One region of the Sphingobacterium sp. WM genome, then DNA from elsewhere that is predicted to be linked to it. Evidence: riboswitches for the same ligand, from Rfam matches in the RefSeq annotation. Region 1 holds a riboswitch; each other region holds the start of a gene.
What was found. A riboswitch is a leader RNA that binds a small molecule or an ion and turns the genes downstream of it on or off. The one in region 1 is predicted to bind S-adenosylmethionine.
Positions count from the first base shown of each region.

Region 1 (5,402 bases):
ACATGCTAAAGGAGGTAAACCCAAAAAACACAAGACAAGTTCCAAGGATTAGGAGGTTCAAAATCGGTTTATTTCTTTTAATGGAGTATACAATCCCAAAAACAGCGCCTGTAACCAACAATAACACAAAGAATATTATTCCCGAACCAAATGGCAATCCTAGTGAATTGACAAAGAAAAGGTCAAATTGAGAGGCAATTTTTACGGAATATTGGATAACTCCCCAAAGGATAAATGCTAGAATTAACACTCCCCAACCTAATGTTTTGGCAGCACCACCCCAGGTAACCTGCTTAGATTTTCGGAAGTAAACCAACAATGCCAATGCAGGAATGGTCAATAAATTCAGTAGATGAACCCCAATTGAAAGTCCCATTACATAGGCGATCAATAACAACCATTTATTTGAATCCGGTTCATCTGCCCTTCTCTCCCACTTCAGCGCTAACCAAAATACGATCGCGGTACATAAAGAAGACATGGCATATACCTCGGACTCTACGGCTGAATACCAAAATGAATCGGTAAAACTGTAGGCCAATGAGCCTACGATTCCTGCTGCAAAGATCTGAATAAATTGAAGTTTATTTCCTTCATTCTTCCCAATCAGTAATTTTCTGGCCAAAGCAGTAATGGTCCAAAATAGAAAGACAATAGTCAGGGCAGAACAAATGGCCGCTCCAATATTCATCCAATAAGCAACCAATTCCTTATTCCCAAAAGCCAAATTTGAAAAGATGTTTTGAATCAAAAGAAATAAAGGTGCCCCAGGCTGATGGACAATTTCAAGCTTATCCGATGCCGCGATAAATTCACCCGTATCCCACCAGCTTGTCGTTTGGTCTACCGTCATAAAATAAACGAGAAAAGCAATGAATCCACAAAGCCAGCCTAGAAGATTGTTGATTTTATTATAATTCATAGAAATAGGTATAAATAGATACTTAAAAATAAGAAACTAGAAACAGTAAAAATTGCCGTTAACATATTTTAACACAGGGCAATAAAAAAGACGAATGCTTTGCATTCGTCTTTTAATTTCTAAGTTTTATAGTCTATTAAACTAGTTTTTCTACGATATTTTTTGTGGGTCCAGGATTACTCATGGTATAAAAATGCAATACCGGCACACCAAAATCAATCAATTCTTTACATTGCTGAACCAACCACTCTTCCCCAACTTGACGAACATCAGCATTGGTTTTACAAGCCTCAACCGCATCACTTAAATCTTCTGGGATATCCAAATGGAAAATACGTGGCAAGGTAATTAACTGCTTTTTGCTGGTCAGTGGTTTCAATCCCGGAATAATCGGAACATGAATATCATTTTCACGGCATTTGTTCACAAACTCCTTATATTTCTCAACATTAAAAAACATCTGGGTTACAATGAACTCTGCACCCATTTCCACCTTCTTTTTCAACCATTTAAAGTCGGTATTAAAGTTTGGTGACTCAAAATGCTTCTCAGGATAGCCAGCAACACCGATACAGAAATCCGTTTTTTCCGAAGAACCAATATCCTCATGCAGGTAACTCCCTTGATTCATATCCACAACTTGTTGCAATAAGTCCGTAGCATATGCATGACCACCAACCGTAGGAATAAAATCTGCATCCCCTTTTCTAGCATCCCCTCTAAGCACCAAAACATTATCAATTCCCAAGAAATTCAGGTCGATTAAAGCATTTTCTGTTTCTTCTTTCGTAAAGCCACCACAGATTAAATGTGGAACAGCATCCACTTTATACTTACTCATGATTGCGGCACAAATAGCAACGGTTCCAGGTCTTTTACGGTAAGCAACCCTTTCTAATAGACCACTGGCATGTTGTTTATACAAGTAATCTTCACGATGATAGGTCACATCAATAAAGGGCGGTTTGAATTCCATTAGTTCATCCATGGTTTTGAAGATACTTTGAATTCCCTGTCCCTTTGCAGGTGGTAACAGCTCAAAAGAATATAAGGTTCTGCCTTTAGCGTTTTTGATATGATCTACGATTTTCATAAAAATATATTAAGGCTTAGAGAGAACACAGTGAATACTGATTCTTTGGCTTATCTTTCCCATTTGGGGTAGAATGTAGCACCTTGACTGGTGTCAGGTTGCTAAGGCTTCAGCGGGTCTAGTCCCTCTGCCTTTCTCTATAAGCGAGGGCTAATATCGTGAATAGCAAGTTAATCTCAAAATCTTTACCAAAAAACTTTCTTGAACAGCCTGATGATAAACAGAAAAAGGACGCTTTTCAGCATCCTTTTTCAATAATATTTTAGTCATAATAATCCTTATTGCTCCAAGTACATATCAATCAAGCCTTCTGGCAAATTCAAGACTATGATCTTTTCTTCAGGATCTATTCCAACGATAAAATCCTCATTTAAAGGAAACATCGCATCTTGTCCATCAATATTGACGGTTGCAATAAACTGCTGCGGCATCTCTTGAACATGGGTAATTTCCCCCAACTCACCTTCATCCTCTTCGATCGCCAGATAACCCACTAAATCATGATAGGTAAAATCATCCGGGTCACGAACTGGCATTTTATCGTTAGGAAGATAGATTTGCTTTCTTAACAAAGGTTGAGCTTTGTCAATATGGTCAATATCCTCAAAGTTGACATAGGCAGTACTGTTATTCTGCATTTTAATTTTCTCCACAAAGAAAGGAACCAATTTCTTGTCCATTTCCAAGAAAACTACATCCAGATCAAGGTCCATATAGTTATCAAATTCAAAAAACAATTGCAGCTCGCCCTTCAATCCTCGGGTTTTACTGACATAACCGATATAAAAACATTGATCCTTTGTCATACTATAAAATTAATCGTCAAAAATACGGAAAACTTTTCCTTTCATCGGTTTGGGAATAGATATTATTTGCTCCTCAGGCACAAAAAAGCCGGAACATAGAATGGTCCGGCCAATTTGAATACTTTATGAAGAGATTATCCTTCAGTTTCTTCAGTGTTTTCAGTAGCTTCAGCAGCTTCTTCTGCCTCTTCTGTAGCTGTTTCTTCAGCAACAGGAGCATTTTTAGCAGCGATAGCAGCAGCTCTGTCTTCTTTTTTCTTAGCTTCAGCAGCTAAAGCAGCTTTCTTAGTTTCTTCTTTAGATTTTGCTAAGCCTGATTTTTTACCTTCGATTTGAGCATCTTTACCTTCAGCCCAAGTAGCGAAAAGTTCTTCAGCTTTAGCCTCATCGAAAGCACCTTTTTTCACACCACCTTGTAAGTGTTTTTTGTATAAAACACCTTTGTAAGAAAGGATAGCACGAACAGTGTCAGTAGGTTGAGCACCTTTGTTTATCCAGTCTAATGATTTTTCAAAATCCAAAACGATAGTTGCTGGATTAGTGTTTGGGTTGTAAGAACCTAAACGCTCGATGAATTTACCATCACGTGGAGCACGTGCATCTGCTACTACTACGTGGAAAAAAGGTTTTCCTTTTTTACCATGTCTTTGCAATCTGATTTTAGTTGCCATGTTTTTTCTTTATTTATGTATTCAACATATCCCCCGTTGCTACATGCAGGAGGGGACGCAAAGATACAAAGTATTATTAATTAATACAATAGAATAATTAATAGCCTTTTTCTCTCCAAAAACAAACTAGCTATCAACTTAAAAACCACCCCAAAACCGACTAATTCATTAAAATATTTTAGTAATCTCAATAGAATACCGATATTCAAATACTTCAAACCATTGACATCTTATGCAAAGAATTGCTCCCTTAAAGATTGTAAAGGCTTCTGCTGGATCCGGAAAAACATTTAGTCTGACTGTTCACTATCTGACTTTATTGCTATCTAAAGAAAGTAGTTACCGTGAAATTCTCGCCGTTACGTTTACCAATAAGGCTACTGCCGAAATGAAAGGTAGAATAATGACCGTATTGCATGGACTTGCTATTGCTGATCCCAAAAAAGAAATCGAACAATATAGGAAGCAACTATTAGCACAAAACGCTAATTGGAATCCACAACTGATTCAAGAAAAAGCCAATCGCATTTATCGCAGAATCCTGCATGATTATAGCCACTTCTCTGTAAGCACAATCGATGGATTCTCCCAAAAGGTAATCCGCAGCTTTACTTACGAACTGAATCTGGATTCAGCTTATGCAATAGAAATGAATAGCAACAAGGTAAAACGTGATTTAACCGTCATGCTAAACCAATTGTTGGATGAACGACCAGATTTGCTTGAATGGATTATCAACTATGCCGAGCAAAAGATAAATAACAATGAAAACTGGAATTACAGGCATCAATTGATGAGCTTGGCAAGTCTCATATTTTCGGAGAACTTCCAAGAGTTTGACAGCTATATGATTTCTGCAGATACTCACAAAATCTTCAACCTGTTGAATAGTGAGATTGAAGAAAAAACAAAGACTTTTCTGGATGCATTGAATCAAGGCCTAGAAGCTTTTAAAGCAGTTTATCGAAGTCTGAATATCGATGAATCGGAAATGAAGGGCAAATCCAGAAACAAACTGGTGTCTGCGAGTAAGATCAATGTAGATCTCCGAAAAATATCAATCTCCGACATTCAGGGCAGGATTTTCGATAAGTTCGCTGAACTAATAGATAATGAAGATGCCTTTACCGATGGGAATAAAGAGGTACGATATGATTATATGCAGGGAATTCGTCCGGCGATAGATGCTATTCTGGCATTAGAACAGCATTTCGCACTCTATATTGCCTACCAATCGGTACAGACCAACTTATATTTCCTTCGTTTATTAAAAGAAATGAGTGACCTCCTGAGTCAGTGGAGAAAAGACAACTCGGCCCAACTGATATCTGATGCTCAAATTCTATTAAATAAATTAGGACTCGATGAACATAGCGACCCCACTTTTATCTGGGAAAAAATCGGCAATAAGTACAATTACTTCCTATTCGATGAATTTCAAGATACTTCCAGGATACAATGGAAAAATTACAGCCCGCTCCTGCTGAATGCCTTGGCGGATGCTACTGGAAAAATATCAGAGCACCTCGTTGTAGGTGATGTGAAACAAAGTATTTACCGCTGGAGAAATGGTGATTGGCGGATTTTATTGCAACAAATAGACCAGCAGGTTTCTAGTAATTTCCATCTTGATGCTCAGAATGTCAAGGAGTTTATTGAAAACGGAACTTTGGACACTAATTTCCGCAGCCTCCCCAACATTATTAATTTCAATAATTACTTATTTGAAAAAATCCCTTCTCTCCTTCAACAAGTACTGAACGACAAGGTTGCTGAAAGCTTGAATGAAGAGGGTTTGATATGGTGGAATGAAACAGGCAACAACAACTTACTGATTAAAGCCTACGAAAACAGCAAACAACTAATTCCTCAAGAAAAACTTGAAACGGGACTACCACAAGGGAATATTG
Region 1 is NZ_CP120709.1:3,599,607-3,605,008, forward strand. Features, by position in the region: gene PZ892_RS15385 (DUF2723 domain-containing protein) at 1-922, opposite strand, end outside; gene metF (methylenetetrahydrofolate reductase [NAD(P)H]) at 1,059-2,015, opposite strand; SAM riboswitch class I at 2,063-2,161, opposite strand; gene rimM (ribosome maturation factor RimM) at 2,294-2,821, opposite strand; gene PZ892_RS15400 (30S ribosomal protein S16) at 2,956-3,492, opposite strand; gene PZ892_RS15405 (UvrD-helicase domain-containing protein) at 3,725-5,402, shown strand, end outside.

Region 2 (5,402 bases), 820 kb from region 1:
ATTACTAATGGCGCTAAAAGGGCCAATATACCACCAATTTTTCCAATGCTAATTCCCGATTTCTCAGAAAGGGATTGCTTAACCGTTTCGGTGTTCTTTCCGAAAATATGGTTCACAATTTTATCTTCGTCTTCAGTAGGTCCTTGATTGAATAATCCTGCTAGATTATCAAAAATCCCTCCTGAATGTGAGTCTAATGCGTTTTGAATGCCTTGAGCTTGTTCAGGACTTTTCTGTGCATTGTAATTTAATGCCGACATCATTAACGGAATTGCAGCCGAAACTACCCATTGCGTTTGATTCTTGTCTAGTCCTAATTTTTCAGATATCCCTTCAGTAGCTTGGGAACCAATACTTCCTGAAATTAAATCACTAATGTTCATACTGTAGATTGTTATAGTTTATAAATGTTATTTTTATAACTCAAATATATTGCCAATTTTACTAGTATGAAAAAAATATGTCTAAACATCCTTGTGGGTGTAGCCTTACTTCTAATAAGCTGTTCTAATGAGTCTAAAACCAGGGAAAACCCTGAAGGAAAGAAATATGAAAATGTAACATTATCTCCTGATCTCGCGAAGATTATATATGATATGCCAACGCATTGTATCCCAGTTGAATATCCAAATAAATTAGGCCAAGTTCTAGGTTCGGATTCTGACCTGAAATCCCCTAAAAAACTTAGACCGGTGTTCTATGGTTGTTTTGATTGGCACTCCTCCGTACATGGATACTGGTCGGTAATTAAACTTTTAAAGCAATTCCCTGAATTGGATAAGGAAGGGACTATGCGAAAGGTCTTGAATGATCATATCACAGCCGAAAATGTAGCCACTGAAATAGCTTTTTTCAATGATAAGAATAATTTAAGCTTTGAAAGAACTTATGGATGGGCTTGGTTATTTAAACTTCAGGAAGAATTGTACAACTGGGAAGATCAGGATGCTAAAAGGTGGAAAACTAACCTACAACCTTTGGTCGATTTATTGGTTTCAAAATATATTGAGTACCTACCTAAACTTGTTTACCCAATCCGAGCTGGTCAACATGATAATTCTGCCTTTAGCTTATCCTTATCCTTGGATTATGCCAATACCGTCGGGAACGAGGAATTCATAAAAGCCATCAAAGAAAATTCTACCCGTCTATTCCAAGCTGATAGAAATTGTGATTTAGCTTATGAGCCAAGTGGTTATGATTTCCTATCTCCATGTTTGGAGGAAGCATTCCTAATGAGTAAAATAATGGATAAAACTACTTATATGAACTGGTTGAAAGAGTTTATGCCCGATTTATTCAGCCAAAAGTTTGAATTGAATCCAGCAATTGTAAAAGATAGAACAGATGGAAAATTGGTTCATTTGGATGGATTGAACTATAGTCGCGCTGCATGTTTATCTGGAATCTCCAAAATGGATCCAAGCTTGGAACATCTTCAAGCAAATGCGGTAGAACATTTTAATTTTTCTATTAAAAACCTAAGCAAGGAAGATGATTATATGGGAAGTCATTGGTTGGGAACATTTGCTTTGTACGCAATTAACGTATTGAATAAATAGCTTATGAAATAGAACATTGAGATGAGAATTTTATTTTCTCATCTCAATGTTTACTATTGCTTTAACAAATAGGAATTAGTTTATTCTCAGATAATTTTACAGGAACTCTTTGAATTTGGGTAAATCCATCTTCAGTACTGATGATTGCTGAAAGGTCTATTCCGCGATTGGACAAGGTGCTCAATAGGGCAGTCCTAAAGGCAGTTTTGTTGGTTCCCCAATTGGAATTCACCAAGTCATTGTTCAAAATGACCAATTCATTGTTGGAATAATGGTGGAATTTCTCCACTAAATGTTGATGTAAGGGTTTTGTTGTGTTGGACATACAATTAATGTTTAAAGTGTTTAACCATAATTGCATTCAGAGACGTCTATTGGACCTTGCAAGATTCGTTTATTTTGGCTGCTCGCCCGTATCGATTTACCACCGCGGTGACTCCCACTCGGTTGGTATTGCTTACGCAATTCTGAATACTCTACAAACTTAGTAGATTATATTTTATTATGCAAGAAAATTTTTGAAAATTCTATAATTCTTTTCTTAGACGTGCCACAGGGATGTTCATCGCTTCCCTATATTTCGCAACCGTACGACGTGCAATCGAATAACCCTTTTCTTTCAGAATTTCAGTCAGCTTTTCGTCTGCCAAAGGCTTTCTCTTATCTTCGTTTGCAATACATTCCTCCAAAATCTTCTTGACTTCCTTGTTGGAAACCTCTTCACCTGATTCTGTTTGAATAGCTTCGGAGAAGAATGATTTTAATAAGAATGTGCCAAATTCCGTTTGCACATATTTAGAGTTTGCAACCCGCGAAACAGTTGAAATATCCATTTCGATTTTGTCGGCTATGTCCTTTAAAATCATTGGCTTCAGCATTCTGTCATCTCCGGTTAGGAAATAATCATATTGATATTCCATGATTGCGTTCATGGTTTTCAATAGGGTTTGTTGTCTTTGTTTGATAGCATCGATAAACCATTTTGCTGAATCCAGTTTTTGTTTTACAAATTGAACTGCTTCACGCATTTTTTTGTCGTTTTTCTCCGCTTTTTCATAATGCTCAAACATCTCCTGGTAGGAGCGGGATACCCTTAATTCTGGGGCGTTACGTCCATTAAGAGTGAGGTGCAGGACACCATCATTATTTGAAATATGGAAATCCGGAATAATCTGTAATTGCTTTCCAGCAACAGCACCTGAGTCTCCCGGTTTTGGGTTAAGCTTTAATATTTCATTTACGATCTCTTTTAACTCCTCGGAATTTACCCCAAGTTGCTTTTCGATTTTATCGTAATGTTTTTTGGTGAATTCATCCAGATAATTCTCAACAACTTGCATCGCCTGTTGAATGATCGGATTAGTCTGGTCTTTCTTACGTAATTGGATAGCTAAGCATTCCTGAAGGTTTCTTGCGCCAATTCCTGGAGGATCAAAGGATTGTACAATCTTCAGCATCTCCTCAACTTCATCTTCTTCGACAATGACGTTCTGTGAAAATGCAAGGTCATCGATTAAGGATAGAATAGGTCTTCTTAAGTAGCCATCATCATCTAATGAGCCAATGATTTGTTGACCAAGAACATAATCCTTGTCCGATAGCGCCAAGAGGTCTAGCTGATTCTGTAGGTTCTCAAAGAATGAATCCTGAACGGCAATAGGAATCTCCTTTTTCCCTTCGTCATCATCATGGTCATAGCCACCGCCATAGTCCTTATAATCATCTTCTTGTATGTATTCATCCACGCTAAACTCATCGTCATAGCTGTTGTCTTCCATATTGAAGTCATCATCAGGATCCTTGTCAGGATACTCCTCAACCGGTTCATTCATGTTAGTCAAACTTCCATCTTCCAAAGCAGGGTTCTCTTCAAGTTCCTCCTTGATCCGTGCATCTAATGAAACAGTAGGTACCTGAAGCAATTTGATAAATTGAATTTGTTGCGGTGAAAGTTTCTGTAATAATTTTTGTTGTAATGTTTGTTTTAACATGTCCCCGATTAATAAGTCAGGTAAAAATAGGGAATAATATTCAATTTGATAAGAATGTAAGCAACAAAAGAATTTTTAGGTACAGTTTTTGCTAATATAAATGCCGGAAAAACAGCCTACTTAAAAACCAAAAAATACATTTGTTAAATTTCGTTAATTTTCGTTCTAAGCTTCATTTTTGAGCGAATTGCTATGATTTTTTCCAAAGTTTTGTTCATATTTACCGTATGTTTAAACGTGTCCGGAACAAATTTTTGCGTATCGCACTGATTGTTATTTACTTTATTATCTTATTCACTTGTGCGGTTCAAATAAACTTCTTAGGATTGTTCGGATCATCACCTACGAAGAAGGAAATATTGTTGCCCGAATTAAACGTCTCTTCTGAATTATTTACCGCCGATTCCGTATTACTTGGTCGTTACTACAAGCAGGACCGCGACCCTGTACCTTACGATAGTATTTCCCCTAATATTGTTAATGCCCTGATTGCTACTGAGGATGTTCGTTTTAGAAAACATCATGGGGTAGATTTTATTGGTTTATTTGGTGGGGTGTTCTCCACTTTGAGTGGAAGCGACCGCGGTGCCAGTACAATTACTCAACAACTTGCCAAAAACCTGTACAAAACACGATATAAAGACGCTCAAGGTCTCCTAGGTAAAATCCCCGGGGTCGGACTACTTGTGACCAAATATAAAGAATGGATGACTGCCTTTAAGCTGGAAAGTAAATACAGTAAGGAAGAAATCCTAACCATGTACTTGAATACTGTTTCTTTTAGCAATAACGCCTACGGAATTAAATCTGCTTCTGTTCGCTATTTTGATAAATTACCAAGTGAAATCTCTGTCAATGAAGCTGCCGTATTGGTTGGTATGCTCAAAGGTACAACCCTCTATAACCCAATCCGGAATCCTAAAAATGCCCTTCAACGTAGAAATGTCGTTCTAAACCAGATGAGTAAGGAGGGTTATTTAAAGAAAGAAGAAGTAGATAAATTGAGTAAAGACTCCTTGGGTTTGAACTTGAATAATCAGGAAATCCGAAACTCCAATGATTCGTATTTGAGAACTGCAGTCGAGAAATGGTTAGAGAAGTGGGCGGAAGATAATGAAATCGATATCTATACTAGTGGCTTGAAAATCTATACCACCATCGACTCTAGAATGCAAAAGATTGCAGAAACCGTGGTTTCAGCCAAGATGAAGGAACTTCAACAACGTTTGGATAATGTTTGGGGGAATGATCTGCCTTGGCGCGATAAAGAAGGAAATGTAATTCCTAACTTCCTGGAAGATCATGCGAAAAAACTTCCTATTTATGCTTCATTGATGAAAAAATTCAATGATGAAGCTAAGGTTTTTGAAGAACTGAATAAGAAAAAAAGCATGGAAGTCTTTACCTGGGATGGAATGGAAAAAGTTGATTATTCCACCATGGACTCCTTGAAGCATTATTTAACGATGCTAAATACCGGAATGATGGTAATGGATCCATATAATGGGGATATTAAAGTATGGATTGGTGGTATTAACCATGACTACTATAAATTTGACCATGTTAACCAAGCTAAAAGACAAGCTGGATCTACGTTTAAACCATTTGCTTATGCTGCGGCATTAGAATCTGGGATGGCTCCATGTGATAAATACACTGATAAACCTGTGAAAATTGAGTTTATCAATAATAAGGGTGAACATGAAATTTGGGAACCTAAAAATGCGGACTGGTCATTTTCTCATAGTGAAATGTCGCTAAGACATGCAATGGCTCGTTCTTTAAATACGGTTACTGCTCAAATCACCGAAACGGTGGGCTGGGACAAGGTAGTTGAGATGGCTCATAA
Region 2 is NZ_CP120709.1:2,778,033-2,783,434, reverse strand. Features, by position in the region: gene PZ892_RS11900 (DUF937 domain-containing protein) at 1-383, opposite strand, end outside; gene PZ892_RS11895 (DUF2891 domain-containing protein) at 450-1,562, shown strand; gene PZ892_RS11890 (hypothetical protein) at 1,624-1,887, opposite strand; SAM-I-IV-variant riboswitch at 1,948-2,042, opposite strand; gene rpoN (RNA polymerase factor sigma-54) at 2,090-3,553, opposite strand; gene PZ892_RS11880 (transglycosylase domain-containing protein) at 3,781-5,402, shown strand, end outside.
Region 2: linked by a shared signal. The riboswitch ahead of PZ892_RS11890 (hypothetical protein) and the one ahead of metF (methylenetetrahydrofolate reductase [NAD(P)H]) in region 1 are both predicted to bind S-adenosylmethionine.

Region 3 (5,402 bases), 2.1 Mb from region 1:
ATTATTCTTTAATTAAATTTAAGTGATTTTCTGCTTTTGTATTATTTTTCTCAAGAAAGTTTCCAATGACTTGAGTTAGGGTTTTTGTTTCAATCAAGAATCCATCATGTCCAAAAAAGGAGTGTAGTTCATAGTACTCTGCATGTGGAATGTTTTTAGCAATAAATTCTTGTTCCTGTGGCGGAAAGAGAACATCCGAAGGAATTCCTATGATTAGGGCATTAACTCCTTCGATGGATTGTAAAACTTGTTCTACCTGGCCTCTACTTCTTCCCAAATGATGACTGTCCATGGCTTTGGTCAGATACCAGTAGGAGAATGCATTGAATCTTCTCACCAATTTATCGCCTTGGTAGGATTGATAGGAAGATGCTTTATAGGCATCCGTCTTATCATGGTCAGACTCTACCTGCGTGGTGCCATAGGCATTGTATGTTCGATAAGATAATAAGGCCATGCTGCGTGCGGCTTTTAAGCCTTTCATACCAGCATCGTCTCTTTTTTCAGTAAAGGTTGAATCTGCCTCAATTGCCAGTCGTTGACTCTCATTAAATGCAATGCCCCATGGAGAAAAGAACGCATTGGTTCCGATGGCTATCAGGTTATGGATTTTAATAGTTTTTGCAACCGTCCATTCCAATGCCTGCTGCCCACCTAAGGATCCACCGATCAAAGTGTTTATTTCATTTATCCCTAAATGGTCTGCCAGCAATTGATGGGCTTTTACGATATCACGAATGGTGAACTGTGGAAAGTCTGAATAATAGGGCAGGTTTGTATTGGGGTCAATGGATAAGGGATTCGTCGTTCCATAATGTGAACCCAATACATTGGCACAAATAATAAAATAATCTTTATCATTGAATAACTCATGCTCGCCAAATAATCCTGGCCACCAGTCAAATACATCTGAATTAGCAGTCAAAGCATGACAAACCCATATCACATTGGATTTATCTTCGTTTAGCTCTCCATAACTATGGTAAGCTATCTGTAGATTTGCCAGTTTTTTCCCGCTTTCTAATTCGAAGTCTTGGCTATATCCGAAAGTCTTTACACTCATTCTATTAAATTATCTTCCTCCATAAAAATTAAATAAGGCCCCCCTTATTTAATTTTGTCAAATGCTTGTGCTAGATCAGCTTTAATGTCATCAATATGTTCAATACCAACTGACAATCTCAATTGACCTGGTTCTACACCTGCTTTTTTCTGTGCCTCAGCACTTAATTGTTGGTGGGTGGTTGCTGCTGGGTGAATGATCAATGTCTTCGCATCCCCAACATTCGCCAGATGGCTAATCAATTCCAACGAATCAATAAACTCATTAGCTTTATCAACTCCACCTTTTACTGTAAATGAAAGAACCGCCCCATATCCATTTTTCAAATATTTCTGAGCATTTTGATGATATGGATGGTTTTTCAAACCTGGATAGCTTACATGCTCCACTTGTGGATGCGCATCTAACCATTGTGCGATTTCTAAAGTATTGTCCACATGACGTTGAACTCTTAATGATAAAGTCTCTAAACCTTGAACCAATAAAAATGAATTAAATGGAGATAGGGCAGGGCCGAAATCTCTCAATCCTTCAACTCTCGCACGGATAGCAAATTGGATGTTTCCAAATGGACCATCTTCGCCAAATACATCTGAAAATACTAAACCATGATAACCTTCTGATGGTTCTGAAAATTGCTTGAATTTACCATTACCCCAGTTGTAGTTACCACCATCGATAATAACACCACCGATACTTGTACCATGTCCACCAATCCATTTGGTTGCTGATTCTACTACAACGTTTGCACCATGTTCCAAAGGTTTGAACAAATAACCTCCTGCACCAAATGTATTATCCACGATCAATGGTAAGTCATGTTTCTTCGCAACGGAAGCAATGCGCTCAAAGTCAGGAATATTATAGCTTGGGTTACCAATGGTTTCTACGTAGATCGCTTTGGTCTTATCGTCGATCAAGGCTTCGATTTTATCAGCATCTGATTCTTCAGCAAATCGAGCTTCGATACCTAATCTTTTGAATGATACTTTGAATTGGTTATAAGTACCACCATATAAGTTAGCTCCTGAAACAAAGTTTTCACCTGCTTCAAGGATATTTGTCAATGCAATAAATTGAGCTGCCTGGCCTGATGCAACAGCTAGTGCTGCAACACCGCCTTCTAAGGCTGCAATGCGTTTTTCAAAAACATCCGTCGTAGGATTCATGATCCGGGTATAGATGTTTCCGAATTGCTTTAATGCGAATAGGTTTGCACCATGTTCTGCATTTTCAAAAACGTATGATGAGGTTTGGTATATAGGTAATGCTCTTGAACCAGTTGTAGGGTCTACTTCTTGTCCTGCATGTACTTGCAATGTTTCAAATTTAAGATTTTTGTTTTCCGACATTTTTATGTTGATTATAGATGTTAGTAAATTGAATGATTTTTTTTATCCCTTGATTGCTTGATGATTTGGCCGACTACATGATTCCCCGCACGATAAATACCTATCGTGTAGAAATCTACAGACGGCTATCGCATTCGTGCAGCACCCGCAATACAAGAAGAAATAAATTGAATAAGTTGATTCTTTGCTGGTTTTCCAACAAGATACAATAATTCCGATTTTGAAAATTTTGAAGTCATAGTCTATTTCATTTATATGCTCCTGGGCTTTATTGCCTCGGACAGGAATTGGCACCTTTTCAATTCTTATTGAAGGTTGCCAGTGGGTCATTGAGCCAGTCTCTCGCCACTTCTTTATAAATCAAGACCATCTTTTTAGAGAGGTAATGATTAGCGTACCACTATCGAAGTACTCCGCAAATATAGTTCACGAAATTTAATTTTGCAATCTTTTTCAAAAAAGATTGTTGAAAACCTGCTAAAAGCATGTTCTTCAAGGAAATAAGTAAGGGTTAATTTTAGTGTGGAATGCCAAATAAAAAGAGCTTCAATTAATGATTGAAATATTCCATCTCATTAATTGAAGCTCCAATGCCTGGTCTTGGCATTAAATGCTTTTAAAAGCTATTTGGTTTAGCATCACGCATTTGGATGATCTTGTCCACTACATATCGCGTATTTCCTCGCCATGGAAGAACCCCGTGATACTCCTTGTAGTGTAAATCAAATGCCTTTCCGCTATTTAATTCTAACTCATGAAATACAGAATCACTTTCAATGGAGAATTCAAATTCATTGCTCGATAATCCTGTACCAGTTTTTTGCGAACGAATTCCCTCTTGGATAAGTTTTCCCTCGTAGGTCTTAAATAGATTTCCTTTTTTCACTGCGTAATTAAGAACTCCAGATTTAACACCTTCACCAAATACAAAGTAATATTTAAAGTAAACGAATCCGGCAAAGCCTAAAAATAGGACTAAAAGTAACCAGCTTATGAATTTCTTGAATTTTGAGCCTCGATTACTAGGTTGTTGGTTTGTTGTTTCCATTTTTCTTAATTCAGTTTTTATTTTGGTAACAAAAAGAATACCTAAAAATAAAAAAGGTTGGTCAATTTTCATTGCCAACCTGTTATTTTTTTATGCTAGTAGCTGCATCTCTGCATCTATTGCTTCTCTTGTCTTCGGACCGACAGGTACCAAAGGCAAGCGTACATGATCTTGTCCGATTCCTTTTTTCTCAAGAATATATTTTACACCAGCAGGATTGCCTTCCACAAAACACAGGTCAATGATTCTTAATAATTCCAAATGAATGGCCCTAGCTTCTTCAAAATTGCCCTCGCGGCATAGATGAGCTAATGCTGAAACCTTGGTCGGGTAGGCGTTTCCTACCACCGAAATAATTCCTGCAGCACCCATGGCCATCATTGGCAAAGTAACTGGATCATCCCCAGAAATTAATAGGAAACCTTTAGGCATATCCCGAAGAATTTCACTGAACTGCGCAAAATTTCCTGAAGCTTCCTTGGTCGCGATGATATTCTTAAAATCATTCGCTAAACGAACCGTTGTGGCTGCCGTCATATTGCTTCCTGTTCTTCCCGGTACATTGTACAGAATAATAGGAAGTTTTGAAGCTTCGGCAATGGCTTTATAATGTTGGTAAATACCTTCTTGTGTTGGTTTATTGTAATATGGAGATACAGAAAGAATCGCAACATAATCCAATGTTTCAAAATTCTTGATCTGCTCCACGATTTCATAGGTGTTGTTCCCACCAATACCAGCTACCAGAGGAATGCGTTTATTCACGTGTTTGGAAGTAAATTGCCACACCTTCTTTCGTTCGTCTTGAGTTAGGGTCGCTGTTTCGCCAGTGGTACCCAATGAAACTAAATAATCAATTCCACCCTCAATTTGAAAATCAATCAAATTTCCTAAAGTGTCGTAATCTACTGTGCCGTCTGCGTGAAATGGAGTTATTAATGCTACTCCCGCACCTTGAAGCTCGTTCATCGTTTATTATATATTTTGTTATTTTAATTCTATTTATTAATCATCGCCAATAATTCACTCTCGGAAATCATTGGGATTTGCAATTTTTCAGCCTTCGCTAACTTGGAAGGACCCATTTTATCTCCGGCTACCAAATAATTCAATTTAGAAGATATACTGCTGATCATCTTGCCTCCATGAGCCTCGATTAATTCAGTCAATTCTTCTCTTGAATAATCTGCAAACACGCCTGAAATTAAAAAGGTCTTCCCTGATAAGTTATCTCCAGCTAAAACAACTTCCTTCTCTTCAATCTCAAACTGAAGGCCCATGGCCTTTAATTTCTCGATCTCTTCCCAATGTTCTGGATTGACCAAGTAGGCATTGATGCTCTCGGCAATGCGTAATCCAATATCTTGGACCGAAAGTATTTCATCAACATTCGCAGATCGAATAGCATCGATATTTTTGAAATGCTGTGCAAGTTTCTTAGCAACAGTTTCTCCAATATGACGAATACCCAATCCAAATAATACCTTTTCAAAAGGCTTGCTCTTGGATTGTTCAATACCCTTTATCATATTGTCGATGGACTTTTGTCCAAATCGTTCTATGCCTACCAATTCGGACTCCCGATCTTTTAAGGTATAGATATCAGAGATTTTACGGATCAAGCCCAAACGGAAAAATGTTTCAATCGTTTCATCACCCAATCCTTGGATGTCCATCATTTTACGACCAATAAAGTGTTGTAGTTTTCCTACAATTTGAGGTTTACAACCATCTTCATTTGGACAATAATGCACGGCTTCTCCCTCTTCACGAACCAATTCTGTTCCGCATTCTGGACAGTGTGTCGGATATTCAAAAGGTTTTGCTCCTTCAGGACGTTTCTCAACATTGGCACCAATAATCTTTGGAATGATCTCGCCCCCTTTTTCTACAAAAACAGTGTCATGAACATGAAGTCCCAATCTCTCAATTTCGTTCG
Region 3 is NZ_CP120709.1:1,344,714-1,350,115, forward strand. Features, by position in the region: gene PZ892_RS05715 (homoserine dehydrogenase) at 1-2, opposite strand, end outside; gene metX (homoserine O-acetyltransferase) at 2-1,063, opposite strand; gene PZ892_RS05725 (O-acetylhomoserine aminocarboxypropyltransferase/cysteine synthase) at 1,108-2,415, opposite strand; SAM riboswitch class I at 2,664-2,777, opposite strand; gene PZ892_RS05730 (hypothetical protein) at 3,032-3,463, opposite strand; gene dapA (4-hydroxy-tetrahydrodipicolinate synthase) at 3,554-4,432, opposite strand; gene ligA (NAD-dependent DNA ligase LigA) at 4,462-5,402, opposite strand, start outside.
Region 3: linked by a shared signal. The riboswitch ahead of PZ892_RS05725 (O-acetylhomoserine aminocarboxypropyltransferase/cysteine synthase) and the one ahead of metF (methylenetetrahydrofolate reductase [NAD(P)H]) in region 1 are both predicted to bind S-adenosylmethionine.

Region 4 (5,402 bases), 100 kb from region 1:
GATATTGCGGCTTCCATATCCTCCTGAGTAGTGATTCCTTTCAAAACTAAAGGTCCTTTCCAAATATCACGGATGGCCTTTACCTTTTGGATATTCACTTTTCCGGTGAAAGTCTTATTCATAAATTGACCTAGTTGGGAAAGATCAAGTCCTTTTTCCATATATGGCTTCAAGGTTGCAAAATTAGGAATACCATGTTGCAATGTTTTTATTCCCCATTCTGGACATACCAGTGCCTGTAGGATGTTGCTGATATTCATCTTTGGCGGCATGGAAAGACCACTCTTGATTTCCCGATAACGTAGTCCAAAGGATGGAACATCCACTAGGACAACCAATACTGGGCATTCCACAGCTTTTAATCGATTTAATATATCATCACGCAGACGGTCTTCCGTAGGGTGATACAATTGAAACCAGGCTTCGCCTTCAGAAACTTCAGCAATCCGTTCAATACTACTGGTCGAAACTGTACTTAAGATATAAGGAACATTGTTTTTCGCAGCTGATTTAGCTAATATCTCTGGTGCATTTGGCCACATTAATCCTTGCAATCCGATTGGTGAAATCCCAAACGGTGCAGAATATCGCTTTCCAAAAAGTTCAACAGACATGTCTATTTCTCCAGAAACGTGGAGGTATTGAGGTTTTAGAAGAATGTCATCAAAATCACTTTCGTTTCTAGCCAAATTGAGTTCTTCATTACATCCACCTTCCAGATAATCAAAAGCAAACTTCGGAATTCGCCATTTTGCTTTGCGTTTTAAATCTGCGACTGATGGATAGCCTGATTTATAAGGATATTTTATCTTAACACTCATTTTTTTAAGATTTAGGTTGTGTTGGCGAAAGTACGGTTAAAAAAATGAAAAACCCATCCTGTGCTATATGCCTTTGAAGGAATTATCGCTTAGAAAAGTAAAATTTTAGTTATTAATCGATGAGCAGCTTTTGAACAACCGCACCGTTTTTCGATGTGCCATAAAAAAGAATGTAATCTACCTTCGTATTCAAGCCTGAAGTCCCGTCCCTTTGTTGGATGAAGATTCGATTGACTTTAAGTTGAACCCCATTAACCGTGGTTTCCACATAAGGATTGCCCTTACTGGGAATATTGAGATAAAATTTTTGACTAGGTAGGGATACTATGGATGCCTCATATCGATTCTTGTTGACAGGAATTGATTCAATACCATAGGCAAAGTTCTTTTGAATAACCGATAGAGGCTTGATTTCCCCATTCTTATCAAATATTTGGCGGTAAACTTTAATAGGATTATCCTCATCCAGTTTATTGTTCTCCAAACGGTTTAATGCATAGATAAAGGTGTTTTTTCCGCGATTATGCTGAATGTAGAATAAAAGGCCAGTTTTGTCGGTTGGCTTTGGATACCCTTCTTGGGCAAAAGCAATGTGGGTACTAACGAATATCAGTAATATCAAAATGAACTTGGTCATCCTAGTAATTTTGATGGGAAGTTACTGATATTCGCATTAATTGATAATGAAATTTAAGTTAAGGATTAATTTGTTCCTCCACGTCCTCCGAATAGTTTTGAAATTAACCAAATCACCAAAACGACTGCCCCTACAACTAATATAATTCCCCACCACATTCCGGCTTTAAAAATCCCTTCTATCAATGAACAACTACTAAAAAGTGATGTTGTCAATGCGAGTGCTAAAAATCCAATATATCTGTTCATAGTTCTTTTTATTTTACTAAACAATAAGAAGTCATAAAAGTTTGGTTTATCCTAACTCCAGATAAGATTTTTGCAGATTTTATCCCTTTTTTGGAAAGAGTTGATTCGATAAAATGAGAAGGCCGAGCTAATTTAGCTCGGCCTTCGTAGTTTATATTTTATAATACTTATTCAGCTCTTAAAATTTTGGCAGCTTCTACCATTGATTCTAATGCTGCTTTAGTTTCTGGCCAAGCACGAGTTTTCAAACCACAGTCAGGGTTTACCCATAATTGCTCTGCAGGAACTACAGCTTTAGCTTTACGTAATAAGTTAACCATTTCTTCTGTGCTAGGAACACGAGGAGAGTGGATATCATATACCCCAGGACCGATATCGTTAGGATATTTAAAGTCAGCAAATGCATCTAATAATTCCATTTGAGAACGTGAAGTCTCAATGGTAATTACATCGGCATCCATTGCTGCGATATCTTGGATAATATCGTTGAATTCAGAGTAACACATGTGTGTGTGGATCTGCGTATCATCATCAACATTTGAAGAAGAAACACGGAATGCACGAACTGCCCAATCCAAGTATTCTTGCTGATCAGCTTTACGTAATGGAAGACCCTCACGAATTGCCGGCTCATCAATTTGGATGATTTTGATACCTGCTTTTTCCAATGCTTGAACTTCATCCAAGATTGCTAATGCAATTTGGTAAGTTGTTGTTGAACGAGGTTGGTCGTTACGTACGAATGACCATTGTAAAATCGTAACTGGACCTGTCAACATTCCTTTTACAGGACGGTTAGTCAATGATTGCGCATATGCAGACCAACGAACAGTCATGTCTTCAGGACGGTAAACATCACCAAAAATAATTGGAGGTTTTACACAACGAGAACCGTATGATTGAACCCATCCATTTTGCGTGAATGCGTATCCAGCTAATTGCTCACCGAAATACTCAACCATGTCATTACGTTCGAACTCACCATGTACTAATACATCGATGTCTAGATCTTCTTGTAAACGAATAGTTCTTTCAGTTTCAGCAGCGATTTCTTTATCGTATTCCTCTTGAGAAATAGCACCTTTTTTCAAGTCAGCTCTCCATTTACGAACATCTTTCGTTTGTGGGAATGAACCGATTGTTGTAGTTGCAAATCCAGGAAGGTTGAATTTAGCTTGTTGAGCTTCTTTACGAGCATTGAAAGTAGAAGTACGTTTAGCATCTTCATCAGTGATGTTGCTAACTCTGTTTTTTACTTCTGGTTTGTGGATCAATGGAGAAGTACGACGGCTTTCAGCAGCATCTTTGTTTGCTTCAAAACGTTTTTGAGTTTCCGCATCTACTTCACCCTCAGCTAATACTGCTAAGTCTTTTACTTCAGCTAATTTTTGTTTAGCGAATGCTAACCAGTTTTTCACTTCAGCAGGTAAAGATTCTTCATTGTTTTCATTGTCTAAATCAAATGGAACATGCAATAATGATGAAGAAGGAGCAACCCAAACACGGTCTTTTCCTAAAGCATCAACGGCTTGTTTGATTTTTTTCAATGAGTTTTCATAGTCATTTTTCCAAATGTTACGGCCTTCAACAACTCCTAATGAAAGAGTTAATGATGCAGGAACTTTGGATAATATAGTGTCAAGTTGGTTTTCACCACGAACTAAGTCAAGGTGTAACGCATGCACAGGAAGGTTTACAGCGATATCTTCGTTGTTTCCTAATGCCTCGAAGTAAGTAGCAACGATTAATTTGATGCCTTTAGCAGCTGCAGCTAACTTTTCGAATACTTTTCCGTAAAGTGCTTTTGTAGCATCATCGATATCTAATGCCAAGAAAGGCTCATCGATTTGTACATATTGTGCGCCAGCATCAGCAAGTTTTCCAAGGATCTCTTCGTATACAGGAAGTAATTTGTCGATAAGATCGATGCGGTTAAAACCAGCTTCTTTTTCTTTACCTAATAATAAGTAAGAAATTGGACCAATCAGAACAGGTTTTGTTTCAATGCCTGATTGTTTTGCTTCATTGTATTCACTTAAGAATTTCTCTGAAGTAAGTTTGAATTCTTGATCTTTTACGAATTCAGGAACGATATAGTGGTAGTTGGTATCAAACCACTTTGTCATTTCCATAGCAGTTACATCAACACCATCTTCTTGGAAACCACGTGCCATCGCGAAATATAAATCTAAGTTATATTGGCGATCGATTTTGTTTAAAAGGGAGTTGTAACGAGCAGGAATTGCTCCAACAGTTAATGATAAGTCAAGGACTTGGTCATAAAAAGAAAAATCATTTGATGGGATCAATTCGATACCAGCATCCTTTTGAGTCTTCCAATTGCTTTCACGGATTTTCAGTCCAGCCTGCAATAATTCTTCCGCGCTGATTTTCTTTGCCCAGTAAGCTTCATTAGCTTTCTTCAGTTCACGGAATGCACCCACACGTGGGTAGCCTAAATTGTTTGTTAATAGCATATAGATCTCTACTAAATTAAAATGTTTCAAAAAGTCTTTGCTAAGAGAAGGCTACTAAGGTACCTGTAACCAGCTTATCTTTCCCAATCGGGGTAGAATGTAGCACCTTGTCAAGGGACAGGTTGCTAAGGCTTCATCGGGTCTAGTCCCTCTGCCTTTCTCTATAAGCGGTGGCTAAGTTATGGATAAGATTTATATTTTGCAAAAAAAAGATTTGTGACCAGAGATTTCTCCCCAGTAAAAACAAATTATTAGCCATTTTAATATGTCTCCATTCTATAATAATCTGGCCTAAAGCAATAGTGTAGAGGGAATACCAAAAAAATAGGGACAAAATTAATTTTGTCCCTATTCATTTTATTTTTGTAATCATTCTGAGAAGAACTCTTCCCAAAAATCTGATATTAACTCACTAATAATTTATATCCTTTACCATGGACATTCACAATCTCTACATTCGGATCTTCCTTCAAATATTTTCTTAACTTACTTAAAAAAACATCCATACTTCTTCCGGTAAAGTAATTGTCATCATGCCAGATCTTGATCAATGCTTCCTCTCGGGTCAATACATCGTTCTTTTTCAAACATAAAAGACGTAGTAATTCGGCTTCTTTGGTTGAAAGCTTTTGCTGTTGTCCCTTGAATGAAATAATCTGACTTGTATAATCGAAGAAGTAATCACCGATTTCAAATTTATCAGAAACTTCTTCTTCTTTATCTTTCGATGCTCTTTTGAGCAAGGCATTTATTCGTAGCAATAATTCCTCCACACGGAAGGGTTTGGTGATATAATCATCACCTCCCAATTCAAATGCCTGGGTTTTATCTTCCATCATTCCCTTTGCTGTCGCGTAGATGATAGGAACTGTTTGATTTATTTTTCGAATATCCTTTCCTAATGAAAAGCCGTCTTTCTTGGGCATCATGACGTCTAGGATACAAAGATCAAATTCCTCTTTTCTGAAGGCATCCATACCTTCTTGACCATCCTTACATAATACCACATCGAATTTACCCTTTAGTTCTAGGTAATCCTTTAATAACTCGCCCAAATTAGGATCATCTTCTGCTAATAATATCTTTTGATTCATAATTTCTTTTATTTATTATGCTACTTCCTTGGAGGCGTCCTTCAAAGGAAGAGTTACTTCAAATTGTGTGCCTTTATCTTTTTCGCTTTTAACTGATATTTTGCCGTTTAGTCTTTTGATGATAT
Region 4 is NZ_CP120709.1:3,494,820-3,500,221, reverse strand. Features, by position in the region: gene PZ892_RS14960 (alpha-hydroxy acid oxidase) at 1-821, opposite strand, end outside; gene PZ892_RS14955 (DUF4833 domain-containing protein) at 934-1,458, opposite strand; gene PZ892_RS14950 (hypothetical protein) at 1,524-1,706, opposite strand; gene metE (5-methyltetrahydropteroyltriglutamate--homocysteine S-methyltransferase) at 1,874-4,183, opposite strand; SAM riboswitch class I at 4,255-4,353, opposite strand; gene PZ892_RS14940 (response regulator transcription factor) at 4,588-5,277, opposite strand; gene PZ892_RS14935 (HAMP domain-containing sensor histidine kinase) at 5,293-5,402, opposite strand, start outside.
Region 4: linked by a shared signal. The riboswitch ahead of metE (5-methyltetrahydropteroyltriglutamate--homocysteine S-methyltransferase) and the one ahead of metF (methylenetetrahydrofolate reductase [NAD(P)H]) in region 1 are both predicted to bind S-adenosylmethionine.